Regions from separate parts of the Paenibacillus sp. F024 genome, predicted to be linked through region 3. Evidence: riboswitches for the same ligand, from Rfam matches in the RefSeq annotation. Region 3 holds a riboswitch; each other region holds the start of a gene.

Region 1 (7,218 bases), on a different contig from region 3:
TGACGGGGTTTTATGATCGTCCGGTAGACCAGCTCTCCGGTGGACAGCGTCAGCGCGCGTGGATCGCGATGGCTTTGGCCCAGGGCACTCCAATTCTTTTTCTCGATGAGCCTACGACCTTTCTGGATATGGCCCATCAGCTGGAAGTGCATCAGCTGCTAATGAAGCTGAACCAGGAAGAACGGCGAACGATTATTATGGTCGTCCATGATTTGAATCATGCCTCCCGATATGCCCACCATGTGGTGGCCATAAAGCAAGGAAAAGTGGTCAGTGAAGGAAATCCGGTTAAGGTGATGACCAAGGAAGTGCTTAAGGAGGTTTTTGGGATCGAAGCGGACATTATTGTTGATCCGAGAAACGGGGTCCCTTTATGCCTTCCCTTTGCGCTGGCATAGGAAGGAAGCCTATCAGGCCATAGCCAACATAGCCGTTATGAATTTTATAGTGAGGATGTTTTAATGTGTCAATAACTGAAGCAACGGAGCCCATTGCGGATTCGACGAAACAAAAGCTGCATTCTCGGTCCGGGGCTGCCGTCATTGTCTTGATTGGAGGGCTTGCCGCACTTATTCTTGGCATCGCGGTATCCATTTCCTTCGGTGCGGCGGATATCGGAATGATGACGGTTTGGGAGGCTGTATTCCGTTTTGACCCGGATCAAACCGCTCATCAGATTATTCGGGAGCTGCGATTGCCGCGGGTGCTCGCAGGGGCCGTCGTCGGGGCGGCCTTTGCCATTGCCGGAGCTTTGATGCAGGGCATGACCCGCAATCCGCTGGCGGATGCCGGTCTACTGGGACTGAATGCCGGCGCGGGCTTCGCCATGTCGCTGTGCTACGCCTTATTTCCCGGCCTTCCTTTTATTTATCTGATGGTGTGTTCTTTTCTGGGAGCCGGACTTGGGGCCGGTTTGGTCTATGGCATCGGTATTTCGGCGGCCGGCGGGCTGACACCGGTTCGCCTTGTCCTTGCCGGTGCGGCCGTCACCGCGTTGCTGTCGGCGCTAAGCCAAGGCATCGCGATCTATTATAATATTGCTCAAGATCTGGCTTTCTGGTATGCGGGAGGGCTGGCGGGCACCCAATGGAATGAATTGCGGATCATCCTTCCCTGGGTTCTCGGCGGGATGATTGCCGCCACGCTGCTGTCCCGTTCCATCACGCTGCTAAGCCTCGGGGAAGAGATTGCGGCTGGACTTGGCCAGCGCACGGAGCTGGTCAAGCTTATGGGATTGGTGATCGTCCTTATTCTTGCCGGTGCGGCGGTTTCTGTCGTTGGCACCATCGGTTTCGTCGGCCTGATGATTCCTCATGCAGCCCGGCTTCTGGTCGGAGTTGATTACCGGTGGATCATTCCTTGCTCGGCCGTACTGGGAAGTCTTCTCATGGTTTTTGCCGACCTGGCGGCAAGAATGATTCATCCACCTTTCGAAACGCCGTTAGGTGCGCTCATCGCTTTCATCGGGGTTCCTTTCTTTCTCTGCCTCGCGCGTAAAGAAAGGAGGGGGCTGTAATGGGAATCACGCCGGAATCCGTTCTGGAAAAACGAAGAACAACACGCGGTTTTATCGTTATGGCCATCGTTGCCATTCTGATTATCGCCGCTTTCATCATCAGCATGAACACCGGACATATTCGTCTGTCTCCGCTTGATGTGATGAGGACGTTAATGGGATGGGGAACAGAAAAACAGGAATTGATTCTGTTTGAATTCCGTTTGCCCCGCATTATCATTGCCGTTCTGGCAGGTGCGGGCCTGTCCGTGTCCGGCTGTATTCTGCAGGGCATCACCCGCAACGCGCTGGCTGACCCCGGTATTCTTGGCATTAACGCAGGTGCGGGTTTGATGGTGATGCTGTTTATTTTTTTATTTCCGACTTCAGCCGCTGTACCGGTCACTTGGCTTCCGGTGATCGCTTTTACGGGTGCGGGACTCACCGCCGCACTGATCTACATTCTTGCATACAAACGCCATGAGGGAATTACGCCGACAAGGCTGCTGCTTACCGGGATTGCCGTAGCCACAGGCATAAGTGCGGCAATGATCGTTCTGACGCAGCGGTTTGATCCGAGTCAATATCAGTTTGTGGCCACCTGGCTCGCAGGCAGTATATGGGGCTCGAACTGGAAGTTTGTGCTTGCTCTTTTGCCATGGATTGCAGTGCTTCTGCCGTTTGTGTTTTACAAAGCCCGCGTGATGAACGTGCTGAATTTGGGTGAGCAGACCGCCCTCGGGCTCGGAGCGCCGGTTGAGAGGGAAAGGCTTATGCTGTTGGCCGCATCGGTGGGCTTGGCCGGGTCATGTGTAGCGGTGAGCGGGGGCATCGGGTTTATCGGGCTGATCGGTCCGCATTTGGCGCGAAGGCTTGTCGGGTCGAAGCATCAAATGCTGCTGCCGGCGTCCGCATGGATTGGAGCTTTGCTGCTTATTGTGGCGGATACACTGGGCCGTTGGATTGTACAGCCGTCAGAGGTTCCGGCAGGCATCATCGTTGCCGTGATTGGAGCGCCATATTTTCTTTACCTGCTGGCGCATGCGAAGTCTTGAAAATTATCTTGGATATATGGAGGGAAATGTTGTGTTTTTGATGAAAAAAAAGAAGCTGATCCTCAGCCTGCTGATATTGCTTATGATGGTTCTCACAGCCTGCGGCGGTCAAGCGGGATCCGGGCCGTCGGGCGCTCCGTCGGGGCAGGCCGACGGTTCATCCTCTGAGGACGGCAAAAATACGAAGATATTTAAAGCGGCCAATGGAGACATTGAAGTACCGGTTCATCCGGAGCGAATCGCTGCCATTACATTCTTGGGAGATCTGCTCGCGCTCGGGGTCAAACCGGTTGGCGCCGGTTCGATCGCTTTAAACAATTCCGTTCTTCTGAAGAAGGAGCTTGAAGGCGTAGCCGATGTCGGGGACGTATCCGTTGAGAAGGTACTGGAGCTGAATCCGGATTTAATTATTGTGCCGACGTATTTACCGTCTGAAACGGTTGAGCAGCTGAAAAAAATCGCTCCTACCGTGGCGCTTCCTTCCGTGGTCCTGGATGGCGGGGACCCCCTTGAAGAAGTGAAAACCTTCGGAATGCTGCTTGGCAAAGAAAAAGAAGCGGAAGCCTTCATTGCCCGATATAAGCAAAAGGCTGAAGAAGCGAAGGCCAAATTAAACGGCATCATCGGTCCGGACGAAACGGTAGGAAGCTACTCCATTTGGGCAAAAAACCTTTGGGTATGGCCCCAAACACGCGATGCGGGCTACAATCTGTTCGAGATGTTCAAATACAAGCCTCAGGACAAAATAGCAAAGGAAATCTTCCCGGATGGCAAAGGAAAAGACATTTCCTTGGAGGTACTGCCCGACTTTGCCGCCGATCATATGTTTATTACGGTATACGAACCGGACGGTGGAGCTGAACGGGCAAAGGAAGTGGCGAATGGAGCCGTTTGGAAAACCCTTCCCGCTGTGAAGCATAACCACGTTTATTATTTGGATTATAAACAATTCTGGATGACCGACGGGCTCAATTTAGAGAAGCAGCTCGACGTTCTGGTCGATCTCATCGTGAAGCAAAATCAAAAATAACGGTTTTGTCCGGCTGAAATAAAGGCCGCGCCACAAGTCATCCGAAATGACTTATGACGCGGCCTTTTATGATTCTATGAATGGATCTTCCATGGTGTAAAGTGTGTCTTCAAAGGTATTCGTTACGGTTTAATCCAGGTCAAATTCATGATGGTTTTGATGTCCAGAGGTTGATCGATCAGCTTCAAACGATGATTCGCATCGGCAATTTGCTGATAGAACGCAAAATCGCTATCCGTAAACCGGGCTGCAAACTGATGCTTCGTCAAAGCGATTTCCATGACTTCGGCAGGAGTCCGGGTTTTTCCATCCGCCGCTTTAATTTCCGGGACATTGAACGATTTGGAGAGAATTTCCGCCGATTCCTTCTTGTGCTCGTTCATATAAGCAATGGAGGCCAGATGTCCCTGCATGAACTTTTCCACTAAATCTTCATGGTCTTTGGCAAAGGTTTTGTGAACCAGAACAACGATCGCAGGGTCCGGCAGTTCTTTAACGACCTTTAATCCACGCAATTCGGCGAAGGTAACGAACGGTTCGCTGGAGAGAGCCGCATCCACCGTATTGTTGTTGATGGCTTGCTCCATATTGTTGAACGGCATTTCCATGAGATGTACAGAGGTATCATCCAGCTTTTCCTCCGGCAATAAGAAACCGCGCAGAAGAATATCAGAGCCTGTGCCTTTTCCTAAAAATCCGATCTTTTTGCCTTTAAAAACAAAGTCTTGGGAGGATGCCGGATTTTCTTTAGCTAACAGACCGAATGTACCGTCTCCGACTTTGGCGATGACCTCAATATCCGCACCGCGTGAAGCCCAATTCACGGCAACGGGAATACCGGTATAGGCAAAGTCGAGCTTGCCGGAAGATAAAGCTTTGTTGAGATCAGGACCGTTGGCAAAAGGATAAAACTCAGCTTTGATGCCTTGCGCTTCCATGAGCTTTTGCTTTTCTGCAATAATCGCCGGTGCCATTGAAATAATATTAATATACCCGATTCGGATAACCGCGTTTGTTGCGGGTTCGGCTGCGGGGGTAGACTCAGCTGGATTTGGACCAGGGCTTGCTGTTTGATTCGCGCCGCATCCCGTTAGCGCCAAAACAGAGAGGATGACGAGTGCCAGTAGACTAACAAAGCTTTTCTTAAACAGGGTTAACAAATAGATCGACTCCTTGAATTCTAAATCTGCTGCTGTCTGCCGTCCTTTATCCATTCCCGATCAACAACTTTTTACAGCCATTAAAACGGGAAAGTCTCGAATATCGGAGTCCAAGGGCGTTCCAATGAGATAGCCGACAGAACGTTGATATAACGAATCTGGAGCGTACATGCGCATGCCCTCAAAGTTCCGAGTATCTGGAGAAAGATGGTGAAGGAACTCTTTTATATTAAATGACAATGAGAATCATTGTCAATATTTTTGCGGGTGATTTTTAAGAAAGGTTTAAGCCAAGGAACAGAGCCGGATTTATAAATGGGAAAAAGGCCGGATATGAAGGAAGAGTCTCTTCTGACGGATTACTAACCGCCTTTGTATTGAGGTCGGCATCTTTGTAGCGGCGAATGCAAGTGGGTGGAGCGGACGAATCGATGGGGCACTTGCATGGTCAAGAACAGGCAGGTTCTCAGGGAGTGAATTTGTTAAATATTATCATAAATAGAAATAAAAGTTTTCTTTGATTGACGAATATTTAACTATTGGGTATTATATTATTACGCTTAATTTCCGAGTCATCGGAAAGCGGGGGAACCAATTTTCTGGGGCGAATCAATAGATTGTAGGGAACCATCTTTCCCGAGCCCGGCAGCTAACCTCGTCAGCAGTTGGATGGGTCACAATTCGTTGTTTTGTACGAATGCTCGGTAACGTGGACCCGTATAACGGGTCTTTTTTGTTTTTTAGACCCGCCATATAGCTGTTGATCGTTAAACGCAAATGCGATCATGCTGCTAATTGCGGGTTTTTTGATGTGGAGATTTTTAAAGGAGGAGCCGGTTAAGACGAAGCTCTTCTTTAAAAAGGAGATGCCATGAAGTCATGATCATGAAAACCAAAGATGGAAAAGTCGTCGAAATTTTATATAAGGATGAACAGGGTTTTTGTTATTGTGACGATGGGTGGACCCGGCCTAAAAGTGAATTCACTGTTCCTACCAAAGAAGAGGTTTTGGATAAACGAAAAAGTAAGAAAATAGAGCCCCACGAGAGGAACATGCCATGATGCAGAGAATTACTTCCGCTCATTTGCAGCAGCTTTCCAAAGAACAAGAAGATAAGCTGCGTCAACAATGGACTCCGGAAGAAGGGGAATACATTTTCTTTGCCGGACAAGAAGAGATGATCTATTACATGGACGGTTTTCAGAAAGAGAAGGCGCTTCCGTTATTAACGATAGGACAAATGATGGCTTATTTGCACCAATACGATAGTTCCCTTCGGGTTGACAACCTGTCCAATGAATGGCTGATCCAGACTTCAAGTCTTGAAGTGAAGGCTCGCGAGCTATGCGACGCTTTGTGGCAAGCCGTGAAATCGGTCTTATAATTTTATTCGAATCGGTGATAAGAAGTTTTTACTTTTCTCAATTTCGGATTGCCGCCCCCGCTTGCACCTGAAGCGGAGGAAAGCATACGCAGCAGTATCCGAACCTTGGTTGGCTCCAAATCATATCATCTTGAGATAATAAACAAGCGCCTCCCGAATCGCAATGCGCGATCCGGGAGGCGCTTGTTGCGCCGGTTTATTTAATCCACTGAACAATATCCTCCAGGTTTTGTCTTGACTTCGGACGATGCGGGTCTTGGGCGCGGTATCCGAATGCGGCCATGACCGATATGTCCAGATTTCCGTTTTCCAGCAGTCCTTCCTCATCGAGAATCTTGTGCACCTCATCAAAATCGAAGCCTTCAATGGGACAGGAATCAATCCCGATCAGAGCCGCCGCGGTCATCATGTTGGCAAGGGCGATATAGGTTTGCTTGCAGGCCCAATCGAACAAGGTTCGCTCATTATCAAGCAAATGAAGATCCGATTCCTGGAATTTTCGATATACGGTCGGGATGCGTTCCAATGTTTCAGGTGGCATCTTCTTTACATTTTTACAAAGGTTGTATACATAGTCGGAATCGTATCTTACGTTTCTCCGGGCAAGAATGATCATGAAATGACTGGCCGTCGGAAGCTGTCCCTGTGCTCCCCAGGACACCTTTTTTAACTTTTCTCTCAAAGCTTCGTCCTGAACGATCAGGAATTTCCAAGGCTCAAAGCCGACGGAGCTTGGGGATAATCTTCCGGTTTCCAGAATAAACTGAAAATCCTCATCGGAAATGGTTTTCGTCGGGTCGAATTGTTTGGTAGCATGTCTGAAATAAAAGGCATCCAGTATGTCTTGCTTTTTCGTCGTCGTCTGGTTCATGGCGTAGTCCTTCCTTTCTTGCTTTTCGTGATCTTTTTATCATACCACATTTGTCCGGTCCTTCTGAATTCTCGAAGCCGTCCATGAGTTCATGAGATAGGTTCGGCTTTTTATCCACAATCTTATCCACATCATTAACAATCATTTTATTCACACTGTACAACTATTTTTTCGATTGTGTTAACATATCCACAAATTAAGTTGTCCACATGTGTGTATCTT
Region 2 (7,218 bases), on a different contig from region 3:
CCGACCTCGTGGTTATCGACGGCGGGAAGGGGCATATCGCTGCTGCGGTAGACGTGCTGGAGAATGAGCTGGGACTATTTATCCCCGTTTGCGGTTTGGTCAAAGACGCCAAGCACAAAACCGCGCAGCTGCTCATGGGAGATCCTGCCGAGGTCGTGCCTCTGCCGCGCGACAGCCAGGAATTTTATTTGCTTCAGCGTATCCAAGACGAGGTGCACAGGTTTGCGATCACCTTCCACAGGGAAACCAGAGCCAAGTCGATGGTCGTATCCCAGCTGGATTCTGTTCCCGGCATTGGGGAGAAGCGACGTAAGGCGCTGCTGAAGCATTTTGGCTCTCTGAAAAAAATAAAAGAGGCCAAGCCCGAAGACTTTAAGCCTCTTGGTATCGGCGCCAAGCTCGCGGAGCAAATCATAACGGCGTTAAACGGCCAGAGCCAGAGTCCGGATTCGGATCAGGCAATGGACTCGGCCGGGGAAACGATGGGGGCCGGCGATTGAATCTGGCGTGCAGCCGTGACAGTATCCAGCCGACGGCCAACGGCGCCGCCAAATAAGCTGCTCCGGCAGCCACCTGTCCGGGCTCTCCGATCAGCATGATCGAGAGTCCCATCAGGATGCTGTTCATCGAAGCATGAGCGAACAAGGCGGTAAGAAAACCATATTTCAAGAATACATAGCCGAAAATCAATCCGATGACCGTCACCTCAACCAATCGGGTATATACCGGATATATGGGGTATTGGGTATGGCTCATGGCCCAAATGACACTCGGCAAAAGCACGGCCAGGAAACGGCTGCGCGTCAGCTTAAGCATAAGAGCTATGCCCAACAGCCGGTAAATCGCCTCCTCGGAGATGGAAGCCGCCCACGCCATCAACGGGAAAATACCGGGATATAGCATGTTGTAAACAGAGTCTGTCGGGTCGCTGACCGTCCATACGCCGAAGGCTTCGGTGGCGACAAAAAACATGGTTTGCTGCAATCCCAGAATGAACAAGCAAAGTAAATAACCCCGTTCCGCCGCTTTCCACACCTCTCTGCCGAATACCGAATCCCGCCATACCGGCCAAGGATTCCATCCGCGGTCAAGCCACAGCTTGCGTCCCGCACTCAAGGCCAAATACGTCGAAACGGCCATAAGCCCGACAAAGATATGGGTAAACCACAAGGTAAACAGGGCCCCCGGTTCGGAAGGTCCGTTCCCGTGCATCGTCCGGAAAGCAGGCATCATATTAAAATTGTTGGCGATATAAATCGCAAGAAAGAAAAACGTAAGCAGCGCACCTCGTGTATAGCGGATTTCACGACGGCTCCTTATGATGACAATAAACGCTGAGAGTGTCATCACAAGCGAGATGCCCATGCTGATTCGCGTCATCAGAGCGGAACGACGGTCCTGCCCTTCCTGCCAGACAATATAATCATCCGGAATGGGAAATAACGGCTCAAACGCAGTGATCCGGCGGTCTGTCACTTTCATGTGAAGCTCCAACGGCGTTTCACCGATTCGCTCCGTTTTGCTGCGGAAAATAAGGTTTCCATTCCCGGCTCGTCCAGACTCGTCTGCCGGCGTAAATTCCACCGGGTCGTAGCCCATCTCCCGCATGATTTCATGGGCCTGCTTCATCGGTTCGGCATCCGGCGCGCTAACGGATTCGCTTTTGGCGGCTGCGGATCGGCTCTTCGAGAATCCGAACACGGTAAGGCTTTTATAGTTGATAGCGACATAGTACGTTACGCTTTTTTCCATGTCGTTGATCTCGACCTCATAATATTCGAGAGGAAATTGCTCTTCATACTTTTCTTTGTAATCATCGTACAGCTGCTCTTTTTGCAAATAACCGTTGCGGACCGGATAGGATTGGTACAAGGTATGGGCTTGTACTTCTTGTCCCAACGCGAAGCGGCCGCGCACAAAACGCATTGCGGCATCCGCCGCTTGCTGCTTTGTAACGGCAGGCAGGCCTGCGGCATCGTCTTCAAGGGAGCGGTTCTCGTCCGTAAAGGCGGAGGCAAACGTAACGCCGAGGTACAGCATCAAGCCAAGGACAGCCAAAAGCAGCAGAGGGGGTTCTTTTAGTCGATTCGGCATGAAAGACTCCTTAAAGAAAGTGGATAATAACAGTCTATTCTTTAAAAGTAACATACATTCCATCGGCAAATCCAATGATAACAAAAGCTATAAGGGGCATTATTCAGTAAAGCGAAGCACCATACCTAAAAAAGCGCTTACACATGTCGTAATTCTGCGAAATCCGGTGCATTTAGGTGAAAAAAGGCTTTGTACTTCAATGAAAAGAGGATTATAATTCATATCAATTGAATAACGAGCCGAATTTCTTTAGGAAAACGGGGGAACCATGAGTTTAGGGGTGAATTCAGCGGTTGTGAGCCGCTGATAGGGTGCCTGTACATCCGAATCCGTCAGCTAACCTCGTAGGCTTGAATTACAGGAACCTTAATTTGACATTGGGTTTCCAGTGTCTTTTTTGTTGCCTGAAACCGTAAACAGGGGTGCAACCATGAAAGTCATCACCAAGAAGATTGAACTAACGCCGCCGCAAATTTTGGTCGTCGGTTTCGCCGTCATTATCTTGATCGGCTCCATTCTGCTTACGCTTCCCGTATCCTCGGCCAGCGGTGAGTCCCTGTCTTTCCTGGATGCATTGTTCACTGCTACTTCGGCTACTTGTGTCACCGGACTCGTCGTTGTAGATACGGGCACTTATTTTTCCGTGTTCGGACAGGTCATCATCATGCTGCTGATCCAGGTCGGCGGGCTCGGATTTATGACCATGGCTACCTTGTTCGCGTTTGCCTTGAGAAAACGCATTTCGCTTAAAGAAAAGCTCGTTTTGCAGGAAGCGCTGAACCAAAGCAGCATCGAGGGTATTGTGCGGTTAATCCGCAAGGTGATCGTATATTCGCTTACGATTGAGTTTACGGCTGCCGTTATTTTTGCCGTTCGGTGGTCGTTTGATCTGGGTCCCGGCAAAGCGGCTTACTATGGCATGTTTCATGCCGTCTCCTTCTTCAATAATGCCGGATTCGATCTCTTTGGGCCGGTAACGGGGAAATTCAGCAGCATAACTGCGTATGCGTCTGATCCAGTCATCAATGTAGTTTCCATGGGACTCATCATATTGGGAGGCATCGGCTTCTTCGTTTTATCGGATCTCATGGACTACCGAAAAAACAAAAGGCTTACGCTTCATTCTAAAGTGGTGCTTAGCGCTACCGGTTTTTTGATCGGAATCGGAGCGATCATTATATTCATCTTTGAATTTACGAACCCACGGACGCTAGTTCCGCTGGACTGGTCCGGTAAAATTCTCGCCTCGCTTTTTCAATCCGTTACACCGCGGACAGCCGGAGCCAATACGCTTGATATTGCCGGGCTCAGGCAAGCGACGCAGTTTTTTATCATTATCCTGATGTTTATCGGGGCTTCTCCCGGCTCTACAGGCGGGGGGATCAAGACGACGACCTTTACCACGCTGATCGGCGCGATGATAGCGATGATCCGCGGGAAGGAAGACATTGTGCTCTTTCGTTACCGGTTAGGCAAAGAAAGGATTCTAAAGGCCGTCTCGATTACGATGATTGCTTTGGCGCTGGTCATCGTCATCACGATGATTCTTTCTACAACGGAGGATCATTCGTTCCTGATGATTTTGTTTGAAGTGACATCGGCCTTCGGAACGGTAGGCTTGTCGATGGGGTTAACACCGGATTTGTCGGATCTCGGCAAGGTCCTGATCGCGATGACCATGTTTATCGGACGCTTGGGTCCGCTGACGCTGGCTTATGCACTGGGACCGAAGACAGAGAAGGAATTGTACAGATATCCGGAAGGAAAAATTACGATTGGTTAGGGGAAACGGAAGTATGAAAAACACGCAGTACGCAGTCATTGGATTAGGGCGCTTCGGCTCAAGCCTTGCCGTGGAGCTTCTGAAATTGGGTCATGAGGTGCTTGGCATCGATATGGATGAAGAAGCCGTGGAGGAGATGAGCGATAAGCTGACTCATGTGGTGGTAGCGGATTCGACGGATGAAGAGGTCATTCGGTCGTTGGGCATCCGGAATTTCGATTGCGTCGTGGTAGCGATCGGCGACGATATTCAAGCCAGTATTCTTACGGCGATTCTGCTTAAGGATATGGGGGTAAAAACCGTTGTAGCCAAGGCGCTTTCGGAGCTTCACGGGAAAGTGCTGAATAAAATCGGCGTAGACCGGGTTATTTATCCTGAACGGGATATGGGGATCCGCGTAGCCCATCAGCTCGTTTCTCCAAATCTGCTTGACTACATTGAGCTCTCCGATGACTACACGATTGCGGAGCTTGCCGTACCCAAAAGGCTTGCCGGCCGGACGTTAAAGGAGCTTGATCCCAGGGCTCGTTACGGCTGCAGCGTCGTGGCGATCAATCGAAAGAACGGTGTCATCATTGCGCCTACTGCGGCGGATACCTTTGAAGAGCGTGACGTTATGGTTGTGATCGGAACAAACGAACAGATCGAAACGTTCGAGAATGAAGTCATTCGCTAGTGTGCGGAGAGCTTTATTGATACCTGTTGTGAAACAGAAGGGACGTGCCAAGGCTTGAAACCTGGGTTTGGAGTTATGAAGCTCTCGCCGCCGCAAATTTTGGCGCTTGGGTTTACTTTGATTATTTTAGTCGGATCCGTTCTGCTGTCACTCCCGATAGCTACGAGAAGCGGGGAACCGATGGCCTATCTGGACGCTTTATTTACAGCTACGTCGGCAGCTTGTGTTACCGGACTTGTATTAGTAGATACCGGCACTTATTTTTCTACATTCGGTCAAATTGTTCTGATTGCTATGATTCAGATCGGCGGACTCGGGTTCATGACGATGGCGGCGCTGATCGCGCTTGTTTTCAGACGCCGGATTTCATTAAAGGAGCGACTGGTGCTTCAGGCCGCGATGAATCAAGGCAGCATGGAAGGCATTGTCCGGTTAATCAAAAAAGTGATTTTTTATTCCCTGACGATTGAGCTTGTGGCGGCTGTGATCTTTACGCTCCGTTGGTCGTTCGATATGGAGTTTTCCCAAGCGGTGTATTTCGGTATCTATCATGCCATCTCATTATTTAATAATGCAGGATTCGATTTGTTTGGCGGGATTCACAAGCCGTTCGGCAGTATGTCGCATCTGACCGGCGATTGGATTGTCAATTTGGTTGCGGTCGTTCTGATCGTGCTTGGCGGGATCGGTTTTATTGTTATCGCCGATTTGCTGGAGTATCAGAAAACCCGAAAGCTGTCGCTTCACTCCAAGGTTGTGCTCACCATTACAGGAATGCTGACGGTGGTCGGATTCATAGGACTGCTGATCTTTGAATTTACCAATGCCAGAACCTTCGGAGCTTTAGACACCTCCGGTAAAATCCTGGCTTCCTTGCTTCACTCGGTGACCCCCCGTTCCGCCGGAGTGACCACGGTGGACATCTCCGAAATGAGGCAAGCCTCGCAGTTTTTTATCATCATTCTCATGTTTATCGGAGCATCTCCGGGATCTGCGGGAGGCGGTATCAAAACGACCACTTTTGCCATATTGATCGGAGCGCTCATCACGATGGTCAGGGGAAAGGAAGACATCGTGATGTTCCGGCACCGGCTTGGTAAAGACCGCATTCTTAAAGCGATTACGCTGACCATGTTCGCTATTTTTGTGGTCGTCTTTATCACCATGCTGCTTTCCACGACGGAGGATCATGCCTTCTTGGTTATTTTGTTCGAGGTGACCTCCGCTTTCGGCACGGTCGGCTTAAGCATGGGGCTAACCCCCCAGCTCACCGAATTTGGCAAAGTCGTGATTTCCCTAACGATGTTCGCCGGGCGGCTGGGACCGTTGACCCTGGCTTATGCGCTGGGAACGAAACCGGAAAAGGAGCTGTACCGTTACCCTGAAGGTAAAATTACCATCGGCTGAGACGGTTTATTTCCATGGGCCGGGGTGAGTTAACCCTGAGAGTTAATCGCCCGTCATTCTTTCGGGCTGGTAATGACGTACCGCTTGATCAATGAACAAACCGATAGAAGGCTGAAGAACGGCATCCTCTGTATACAGCAGAGAGGTCGTTCTTTTTGTTTGCTTCAGCTCCGGTATAAAGCGTACGGTCAATTGGTTATTTTCCATTAAATTATGGCGCAGGTAGGATTCCGGAAGCAATGTGGCCGCATTGCAGGTGGAAACCAGACGCGTAATGGCTTCGAACGAATCGATTTCCATTTTGACGTCGGGATGGACCGCATAGCGGTGGAAAATCTCGTCCATGAGGACACGATACCAGGTGCCCCGCGAGAACAGGATCATCGGAAGCTCGTGAAGATCATGGACCTTAAGCTCCGGCTTGCCGGTATAAGGATGGCCGTCCGGCAGCACAAGGCATAGGTGGTCGTCGAACAAGGGTACGCAGGTAAGGGCCGTGTCTTCGATTTTGGAGGCGACGACACCGATGTCTACTTTTCTTTCCTTAACCAGCGGCACGATTTCATGGGTTTTGCCGGTGACCGCCTTAATATCGGTGTTCGGGTATTCCCGCATGTACATGGTAATCAGGTCAGGCAGCGTAGACTGCAGCGTGGTTAAGCTCGCTCCGATGATCATGCTGGCAGGCTGCACGCCGGTTTTGTATGCCTGCAGCGCTTCGTGCAGCTTGCGTTCAAGCCGCTGCTGCTCAAGAGCGTAATCATAGGTGATTTCTCCAGCGCGGGTCAGCTCAAGACGCTTGCCTATGCGCTTGAACAATTCGACGCCGAGCTCCTCCTCGAGGCGCATGATTTTGCGCGAGAGCGCAGGCTGCGATATATTCAGCAGCTGAGAGGCTTTATTCAAGCTTTGCTGCTCGACAACGGCTGCGAAAACATCAATGAGTTCCATAAAGAGAGCAATCTCCTTTTTGCATATGCAATATTGTTATAACGGTATATAAAAAATCCGCACTTCCATTATAAGCGATTCAAGAGTACTATGTATATGTCACTTCCTGTTCACATATTTCACCGTATTCTGCATAAAAGAATGTCGATTCATGGAAAATAGTTGTAGCGTTTTCTGTTGACGCTCCTTGTATGCGGGAGTACAATGATAAATGGTTTTGACGAAATAGTGACAAGCTTTGACCTTAAGGGGGGAACGAATTACTAATGTTTAAGAACTCGTATTTTTCTCGAAAGCTTCATTCATT
Region 3 (7,218 bases):
TACGGATTGGGCGTAGAGACGCAAATGAGCATCGGCAATTGCATGGTAACGCATGATCCTAAACGGCATCTGATCCGCATTGACCAAGGAAATGCATTTACAAGGGTCATCCATTTGGTATAGGGGGGATGGGAATGAACGGGAGATTAACGGCCGAGGAAGTCAACGCGAGTCTGAACCGGTTGGAAGGCTGGTCGCTGGAAGAAAGCGGGAAATGGATCGCAAGAAAATACCGTTTCCCCGCTTTCATGGATAGCATCAGGTTTGTGGGGGAGGTCGCCCGGATTGCGGAGGAGCTGAACCATCATCCGATGATTTCCGTTGATTATCGATTGGTCACGCTGCGTCTTACCTCGTGGAACGCCGGAGGATTGACGGAGCTTGACTTTGCCAGTGCCCAAAGGTGTGACGAAGCTTATGGAGGCTTTGGGAAATGAATGTCAATCGTTTCCAACCTTATGCAGACCATACCATGCAGTGGAATTCTTCCATGCCTGTAGGAGTCATCCTCGCGTAAGTATCCGTGATGGCAAAACCCGCACGGGTATATACGCGGATGGCTCTTTCGTTCCAGGTCATCACTTCCAGGTCGATTTCGTTTTGGGGTGATAACCGTCTGGCTTCTTTTACAATGGCTTCTACAAAATAAATTCCGTTGCCCAGGCCGCACAGATCGGGACGCATGCCCAGGCCTAACCGGGTAACGTTCACAAGCGGAAAAAATTGCGCAAACCCGCTCAGCTCCCCGTTCGAGTCCAGTACGGCACGATATTGATTGACTCGCACTTCGGAATCGGCAAACTCCTCTTGATCGGACAGCATAAGCTCCCATGGACGAAAATGGTATGTATGATAAGGCGGCGGATAAGTCCAGCTGCAAATGCTGCGGCAGTGCGCCTCTGTGAGCGGAGCAATGGTAAAAATCAGGGGTTCGTTGGGTGCCACTTTCTTTTCAGCTTCTCCCTTCCGTTGTATACTGTTAACTATACAGCATATCACCCTATCAAAGGAAGTGATTGGATATGAAGCATGTACGGAGTCAAGAATGGTTGTTTGAGCACGGCATCCAAGATCATGTGGTGATCGCGGACTGCCGATTTATATTGGGCCAGCCGGAGGCAGGGAAACAAAGCTATGAAATGGATCATATTTGCGGAGCATTTTATTTTGATCTGGAGCGCGATTTGTCGGGACCGAAAGAGAAGCACGGAGGGCGCCATCCGCTTCCCGATCTTGAGGAGCTGGCTGCCAAGCTTGGACGGGCGGGTATCGACCGGAATTCCGTTGTTGTCGCTTACGACGACCAAGGCGGCGCGATGGCATCGCGTTTTTGGTGGCTGTTGAAGTATCTCGGTCATGACGAAGTCTACATTCTGGATAAGGGCTACTCGGAGTGGAAGGCAGCGGGATATCCCGTAACGGAGGAGCCGCCTGTGGAGCGCCAGGCCGTATTTACACCGCAGGTGCGCAGTGAGATGCTGGCGAATGTGGAGCAGGTGAAGGACGGGATGACACGCCAAGGAACGGTGCTTGTGGATTCTCGTGAGGAAAAGCGTTACCTGGGGATGGAAGAACCGATCGATTCGGTTGCCGGACATATTCCGGGAGCGAAGCCGTATTTCTGGAAAGAAGGATTGCAAGCTTCAGGAGGGTGGAAGGATTCCCCGGCGCAAAGGGCCAGATTCGCCAACCTGAGCAATGCCGATGAAATCATCGTTTATTGCGGTTCCGGCGTGACGGCCTGCCCTAACGTGCTGGCACTTAGCGAGGCCGGCTTCGACAACGTCAAGCTGTACGCGGGCAGCTGGAGCGATTGGATCAGCTACAAGGACAACCCGGTAGCGACGGGAAAAGAATAAGGAATGGCCGTTTCCGCTTCGGACGCGGGTTGGAGGACTGCGATCGTTTGCCGTTTGGCGACCGATCCAGTCCTTTTTATATGATTTTGGCTGGGGCTGCTTTCGCCTTTACGAGTCGGTATCGACGGATTTACGCTGACCGGACCGTAAGACGTCTTTGTATACGTCAATCGCTCTGGCTCGCGAGGCTTTCAAGTCTACGATGGCGTGCGGACGCGGCCGGTGAATTTCTTTGTCGGTCAATCGGGCGAGCTCGGGCAGCCAGCGGCGGATATAGGCCCCTGAAGGGTCGTACGTTTCCGATTGGGTTACCGGATTCATAATCCGGAAGTACGGCACGGCATCGAAGCCGAGCGAGGCGCACCAAAGCCAGCCTCCCCGGTTTAACACGTTGTCGTAGTCGGCGAGCTTGTAACGGAAGCAGCGCTCTCCATAAGGGAAGGGACACAATAAATTTTTGGTCAGAAACATCGCGGTAATCATGCGCAGCCGGTTGGGCATCCAGCCGGTCGCGTTCAGCTGGGTCATGGCGGCGTCAATAATCGGAATGCCGGTGCGCGCTTGCGTCCAGGCTCTGAAATGCTGAGAATCCAGAGCGGAGAAATCGTAGCGTTTCTCATATTGGAAGTAGTCGGGATCAAGCCACGATTGATAAATGTAGAAATCGCGCCAGGCAAGCTGGCGAAGCCAAGGCTCCACAGCGGTATCGCCAACCATCAGCCGTTCGTAGACCATGCGAACCGACATGGCGCCGACGTTCAGGTGACGGCTCATACGGCTGGTCTCGTCGCGGGCGAAGCGGTCGCGTCCTTCGGCGTAGCCTGCAAGACGTTCTCCGAGGAAGTCTGCAAGCGCCTGCTCCGGCTCGGGCAGCTCCGGCAGAGCGCCCGGAGCCAGCAAGGCGCTCAGCTCCGGCGGGAGAGGGAACGCTTGCGCCACACCATCGGCGAGCGGGACCGTCCGGAGGTCGCCGATGGTTACTGCAGACGCCGGGCGGTACCGCTCGTGCAGATACTCACGCCAGCGGCGGTAGAACGGCGTGAAAACCTTGTACGGCTCATCCCGCCCGGACCAGCGCTGAAAGTCGCGCAGGTCGATAAGCGGCAGCTCGCCGTACGCGGTGACGCGCACGCCGTACTGTTCAGCTGCCTCGCGCAGTGCGCAGTCCCGGACCGTCGCATACGGGGTGTAGTCCTCGTGGAACACGAGCTCCTCCACCGGATGCTCCGCGAGCAGCCGGCTCAAAGCGGCCTGCGGCTCGCCATAAAGCACGTGCAGCCGCTGGCCGGCTGCCGCATAAAGCTGCTGCAGCCGCCGGACATGCTGCAGAAAATTGACGCCGCTGTGCTCGCGGTGACGTTCCTGTTTCAGCAGGAACGGGTCGAGCAAAAGCACATGCAGGCTGGGGCAGCGGCGTTCGCGGATCGTGACGAACGCCGGCATATCCTCCACCCGCAGATCCTTGCGGTGCAGAAACAAGATCAAGCCTCATACGCCCCTTTACAGCCGGATCCGGCAGGTTTATTTGAAATATAGAAAGCCCTGCAGGCTTGTCCGTCCGGTGCGTCCGTTTATACGAACGATCGGATCGGGCCAAACGCTGAGGGCTTCCGAAGTTGCATTGCGAATCCGTTGACCGTATCAGTTGGTGTCGGTCATCAGCTGTTGATACTGCTCGTCCGACAAAACACGTCGGGCTGTCACATAACGATTGGCGTAGTAAGATTCGCTCATTTCACTAATCGTAACGCCTTTGTTCGTAGCGGAGTGGTAGAACATGCCGTTTCCAACATATACGCCCACATGGGAAATGCCTCTGCCGTCGGTGTTGTAGAACACGAGATCACCGGGACGGAGCTGGTCTTGGGCTACCCATTGACCCGCTTGGGCTTGGCTTTTGGAGGAACGAGGAAGATCGATACCGAACTTGTCGAACACCCAAGAAGTGTAGCCGGAGCAGTCAAAGCCGCTGGTCGTAGTACCGGCCCATTTGTAAGGCGAGCCTAAACCCGCGTTTACCGCTGCGCTTAGCGGGGTTTCAGCAAATGCGCTGCCTACGGAAACGCTGCAAAACATAGCTAAAGAAAGTGCAAAACCTACAAGCTTCTTCTTCAAAAAATGTTTCCCCTTCCGGTGCCTACGAGGTTAGCTGAAGGGTTCGGTTGAAGGTTCCCTATGATCACTGACGGTGTCGAGATCAATTCACCCGGTTAATGGATCCCCCGTTTTCTTAAAACAGAAATTCGGCAAAATTTTCATTTTTTTGATTCCGAGTAGATATATTCGGGAAAAAATGCACTTTTCCTTCCTTTGTCACAAAATTGACATATTTTATCCGTTTAAAGTGAAACCTTTTTGTTTAAGGAAATTCGGGATATGAAATCACCCCTTTATAGAAAAGCACAAAACGGCGGCGCTTTTCCGCCTGACGTGGTTCAACAGCTTGCGACAGCACAAACGCACCGGTCGGAATGACCGGTGCGTTTGCAATCTTTTCATATGGTGTTCGCTACGCTTTCTCCGTCCAAAGCGCATATTGTGTGCTGATGGCCCACACTTTGAAGAACATTTGAACAAGCCGGTATGCCTGTAATCCGACCAAGGCCAAAAAGCCGGCCCAGAAGAACGCGGATGCCATCACGGCGGCGGACACCGCCAAAGCGATGCCTGTTACGGTAAGAGAAGCCAGCATAATGGCAGGCAGATGGCGAATCACAAACAGCATGGTAAAGATTGCAGATCTGCCATCGGCCTTTCCGATTTGAAGGAACAGGAAGATCAGCTGAAGCATAAACCAATAGACGATGCAGCCGGCTATCGCCGGCGCCAGCGCTTTCCCAAAGGCCATATAGGAAGCTTGATGTCCGTACAGCTCTATCGAATGGGGGATCAGCCAGTAGAGCGGGGAGAGCATCAGCGCCAATTGGACCGCGTAGAGGCCGAGGAAGGGAAGAGACAGCTTTCGGATGCCTTCCACGAACCGGTAGCCTGCATTCAAGTCCCGATGACGAAGCGAGTAGTATACTCCTGCATTGAGCATCGGATGGACCAGCATTCTTAATCCTAGAAGGCTGATTCCCCACCACCAAAACGGCTCCAGCAAATCCGTCTTCATCATCTGAAAATGACCTTCTATCCAGAATATCTGCGAAGCGGTCACTGGCAGGTCGCTCCCCGGATAACGATGCAGGAGGGGGAGGACGACGGATTGAATCAGCTTATACAGCACGACGCCCCAAATGAGATGATATATAAAGAGGGTAAAGACGGCAAAAGGCTGCTCACAGGCTAAGCTCCAGCCCGTTTTGATCCGGTTCCACATGTTCCTCACTCCCCTCACCATGCGACCCAGCCGAACAAGGTCTCCAAAATTTTCACAACGCTCATGTTCCATCGCAGCGATAGCTGCGAATCGACTTCCGTTTTCATATAGCTGTTGATCCGTTTGTTCTCCAGCACGATAACGTAATCCGGGTCTATAGCCGCCCACCTCAGCGGAGCGGCATGATTCAGCTTCATGATGACCTCGCTGTCGGCGCCGTCCCAGGTTTTATCGAGCTGCGTGCCGTCGGCAAAATGGAACCGGACAGGTACGTTGGGATAGGTACCTCCAAGCTTGCGCAGCTGTACGCTGTTTTCATAGTAGGTTTGGCCATTATCTGTCACCTGCTGCACTTTGATCCCGGTGATGGCGTAGTCGACCATCATGCCGCTATAGACATATTGGTCAAAAAACGGCTTCCAGTCGGTTTTCGTTACATCTTCTGCGACTTTTTGAAAATCCGTTGTGGTCGGGTGCTTGAACTTCCAGCGCTGAAAATACGTTCGCATGATCTTGTCCATGGTCTCCGGACCGACCTGACGTTCCATGGCTTTGAGCACCAGCTTGGCCCGGGTATATACATTTTCGGCATAGTGATGGTGTCCGTCATAGCTCCAGGCGTTCTTCTTGAGTGCGGCCGGATGGGTGATGTAGCTTGATTCCACGAGCAGATTCGGGCGAACGCCGTATTCCGCTTCCATTAACTTGTCTTCGGCATAAGAGGTGAAGCCTTCATCCAGCCATGCCTCTTCAAATTCGTTGCTGGCAACCATACCATAAAAGAATTGGTGGCCTATCTCATGGACTACAACCCTTTCCAGCTCCAGGGTCGGATTTTCTTCGATAGCTCCCCATGCGGTAATCAGCGTCGGGTATTCCATTCCCCCGGCTCCATTGGCCTCTTCCGGCGGCACGACGATCGACAGCGTATTGTAAGGGTAATTACCGTACCACTGGGAGTAGCGGGCGAGCGCTTTTTTGGCTGCTGTCATGTAACGGGCCTTCAGGTGCTCATGCTTTGGATCGAGATACAGCTTGATGCGGACCCCGGGCAGATGCGAAGTGGCATAGGGCTCTTCATGGTATATAAAATGCGGCGAAGCGGCCCAGGCAAAATCATGCACATCGTCGGAGTAAAACGAGTAGGTTTTCGTTTTGCCGTCATCGGAGACGGGCTTGGTCGGGAAGCCGGTAGCCGCTACTTTATGGGTGGAAGGCACTTTGATTTTCACGTCGAATATGCCAAAGTCTGCATAAAACTCCGAACTTCCATGATACTGGTGCAAATTCCAGCCTTCATCGGTACGTCCCCGTGTGCCTTTGGGCTCGTATACGGCGATTTTGGGAAACCATTGCCCGGCCATCACAAAATCGTTCGCATAGCCCATTCTGGCGAAGACTTGCGGCAGCTTCACGGAAAATTGGGTATGCAAATTGACTTTTTCCCCGGGCATGACGGGCTTCGGAAGCGGTACCCTGATTAAGGTTTTATCGTCCTTGTTGCCGTCATCGGGCTGAACATACGCTATGCGGTCGACCAGCTCCATCTCGGAGCCGTCAAGCGCCCGAATGGAACTGACCGTCATGCTGCCGAAGCTGCCTTCCTTCTGGGTATCGTCGCGCAGCCTTCCTCCGGATTCCTTCATGAACGTCGTTTTCTTTGACTCGAACGCATTCGGATACAAGTGAAAATAAAGCTCCTGCACCGGTTGACTTCCCGGGTTTTTCCAGGTCAGCGATGAGGTGCCTTTAATCATCTTTCCTTCTGCGTCGAGCTCCACGTTCAGGTGATACTCGACAATACGGTTGGACAGCGGCTTGGGCGCCGGTTTCTCCACGGGCTTGACCGGCAAGCTTGGCGGAGCGGGAGGTGGAGCTGCCGGCTCCGTCATTCTTCCGCTGACCGGCTCAGCATGTGCGGTCGGCAAAAAAATGCCCGTAGATGAGCCGTCCGCTTGTCCTTTGGCTTGAGGCCAGGGAGGCGCCCCGACGATGGAATGCCCGGCAGTTAACCTTATGGGCTTCAGGCTCAGCGGA

What was found. Region 3 has a riboswitch for cyclic di-AMP ahead of ACZYR9_RS11910 (C40 family peptidase). Riboswitches for the same ligand answer to the same signal wherever they lie in the genome.
Region 1: linked by a shared signal. The riboswitch ahead of ACZYR9_RS09740 (hypothetical protein) and the one ahead of ACZYR9_RS11910 (C40 family peptidase) in region 3 are both predicted to bind cyclic di-AMP.
Region 2: linked by a shared signal. The riboswitch ahead of ACZYR9_RS14415 (TrkH family potassium uptake protein) and the one ahead of ACZYR9_RS11910 (C40 family peptidase) in region 3 are both predicted to bind cyclic di-AMP.

What each region holds. Positions count from the first base shown of each region.
Region 1 is NZ_JBVASZ010000007.1:63,848-71,065, forward strand. It holds gene ACZYR9_RS09715 (ABC transporter ATP-binding protein) at 1-398, shown strand, start outside; gene ACZYR9_RS09720 (FecCD family ABC transporter permease) at 491-1,516, shown strand; gene ACZYR9_RS09725 (FecCD family ABC transporter permease) at 1,516-2,550, shown strand; gene ACZYR9_RS09730 (ABC transporter substrate-binding protein) at 2,591-3,580, shown strand; gene ACZYR9_RS09735 (ABC transporter substrate-binding protein) at 3,703-4,740, opposite strand; cyclic di-AMP (ydaO/yuaA leader) riboswitch at 5,288-5,419, shown strand; gene ACZYR9_RS09740 (hypothetical protein) at 5,799-6,125, shown strand; gene ACZYR9_RS09745 (NAD(P)H-dependent oxidoreductase) at 6,322-6,996, opposite strand.
Region 2 is NZ_JBVASZ010000012.1:122,088-129,305, reverse strand. It holds gene uvrC (excinuclease ABC subunit UvrC) at 1-500, shown strand, start outside; gene ACZYR9_RS14420 (CPBP family glutamic-type intramembrane protease) at 412-2,094, opposite strand; cyclic di-AMP (ydaO/yuaA leader) riboswitch at 2,322-2,460, shown strand; gene ACZYR9_RS14415 (TrkH family potassium uptake protein) at 2,525-3,877, shown strand; gene ACZYR9_RS14410 (potassium channel family protein) at 3,891-4,553, shown strand; gene ACZYR9_RS14405 (TrkH family potassium uptake protein) at 4,629-5,960, shown strand; gene ACZYR9_RS14400 (LysR family transcriptional regulator) at 6,003-6,911, opposite strand; gene ACZYR9_RS14395 (succinate dehydrogenase cytochrome b558 subunit) at 7,178-7,218, shown strand, end outside.
Region 3 is NZ_JBVASZ010000009.1:145,513-152,730, forward strand. It holds gene ACZYR9_RS11885 (hypothetical protein) at 1-123, shown strand, start outside; gene ACZYR9_RS11890 (4a-hydroxytetrahydrobiopterin dehydratase) at 135-437, shown strand; gene ACZYR9_RS11895 (GNAT family N-acetyltransferase) at 457-945, opposite strand; gene ACZYR9_RS11900 (sulfurtransferase) at 1,023-1,859, shown strand; gene ACZYR9_RS11905 (cryptochrome/photolyase family protein) at 1,968-3,344, opposite strand; gene ACZYR9_RS11910 (C40 family peptidase) at 3,501-3,974, opposite strand; cyclic di-AMP (ydaO/yuaA leader) riboswitch at 3,979-4,118, opposite strand; gene ACZYR9_RS11915 (hypothetical protein) at 4,369-5,181, opposite strand; gene ACZYR9_RS11920 (M1 family metallopeptidase) at 5,196-7,218, opposite strand, start outside.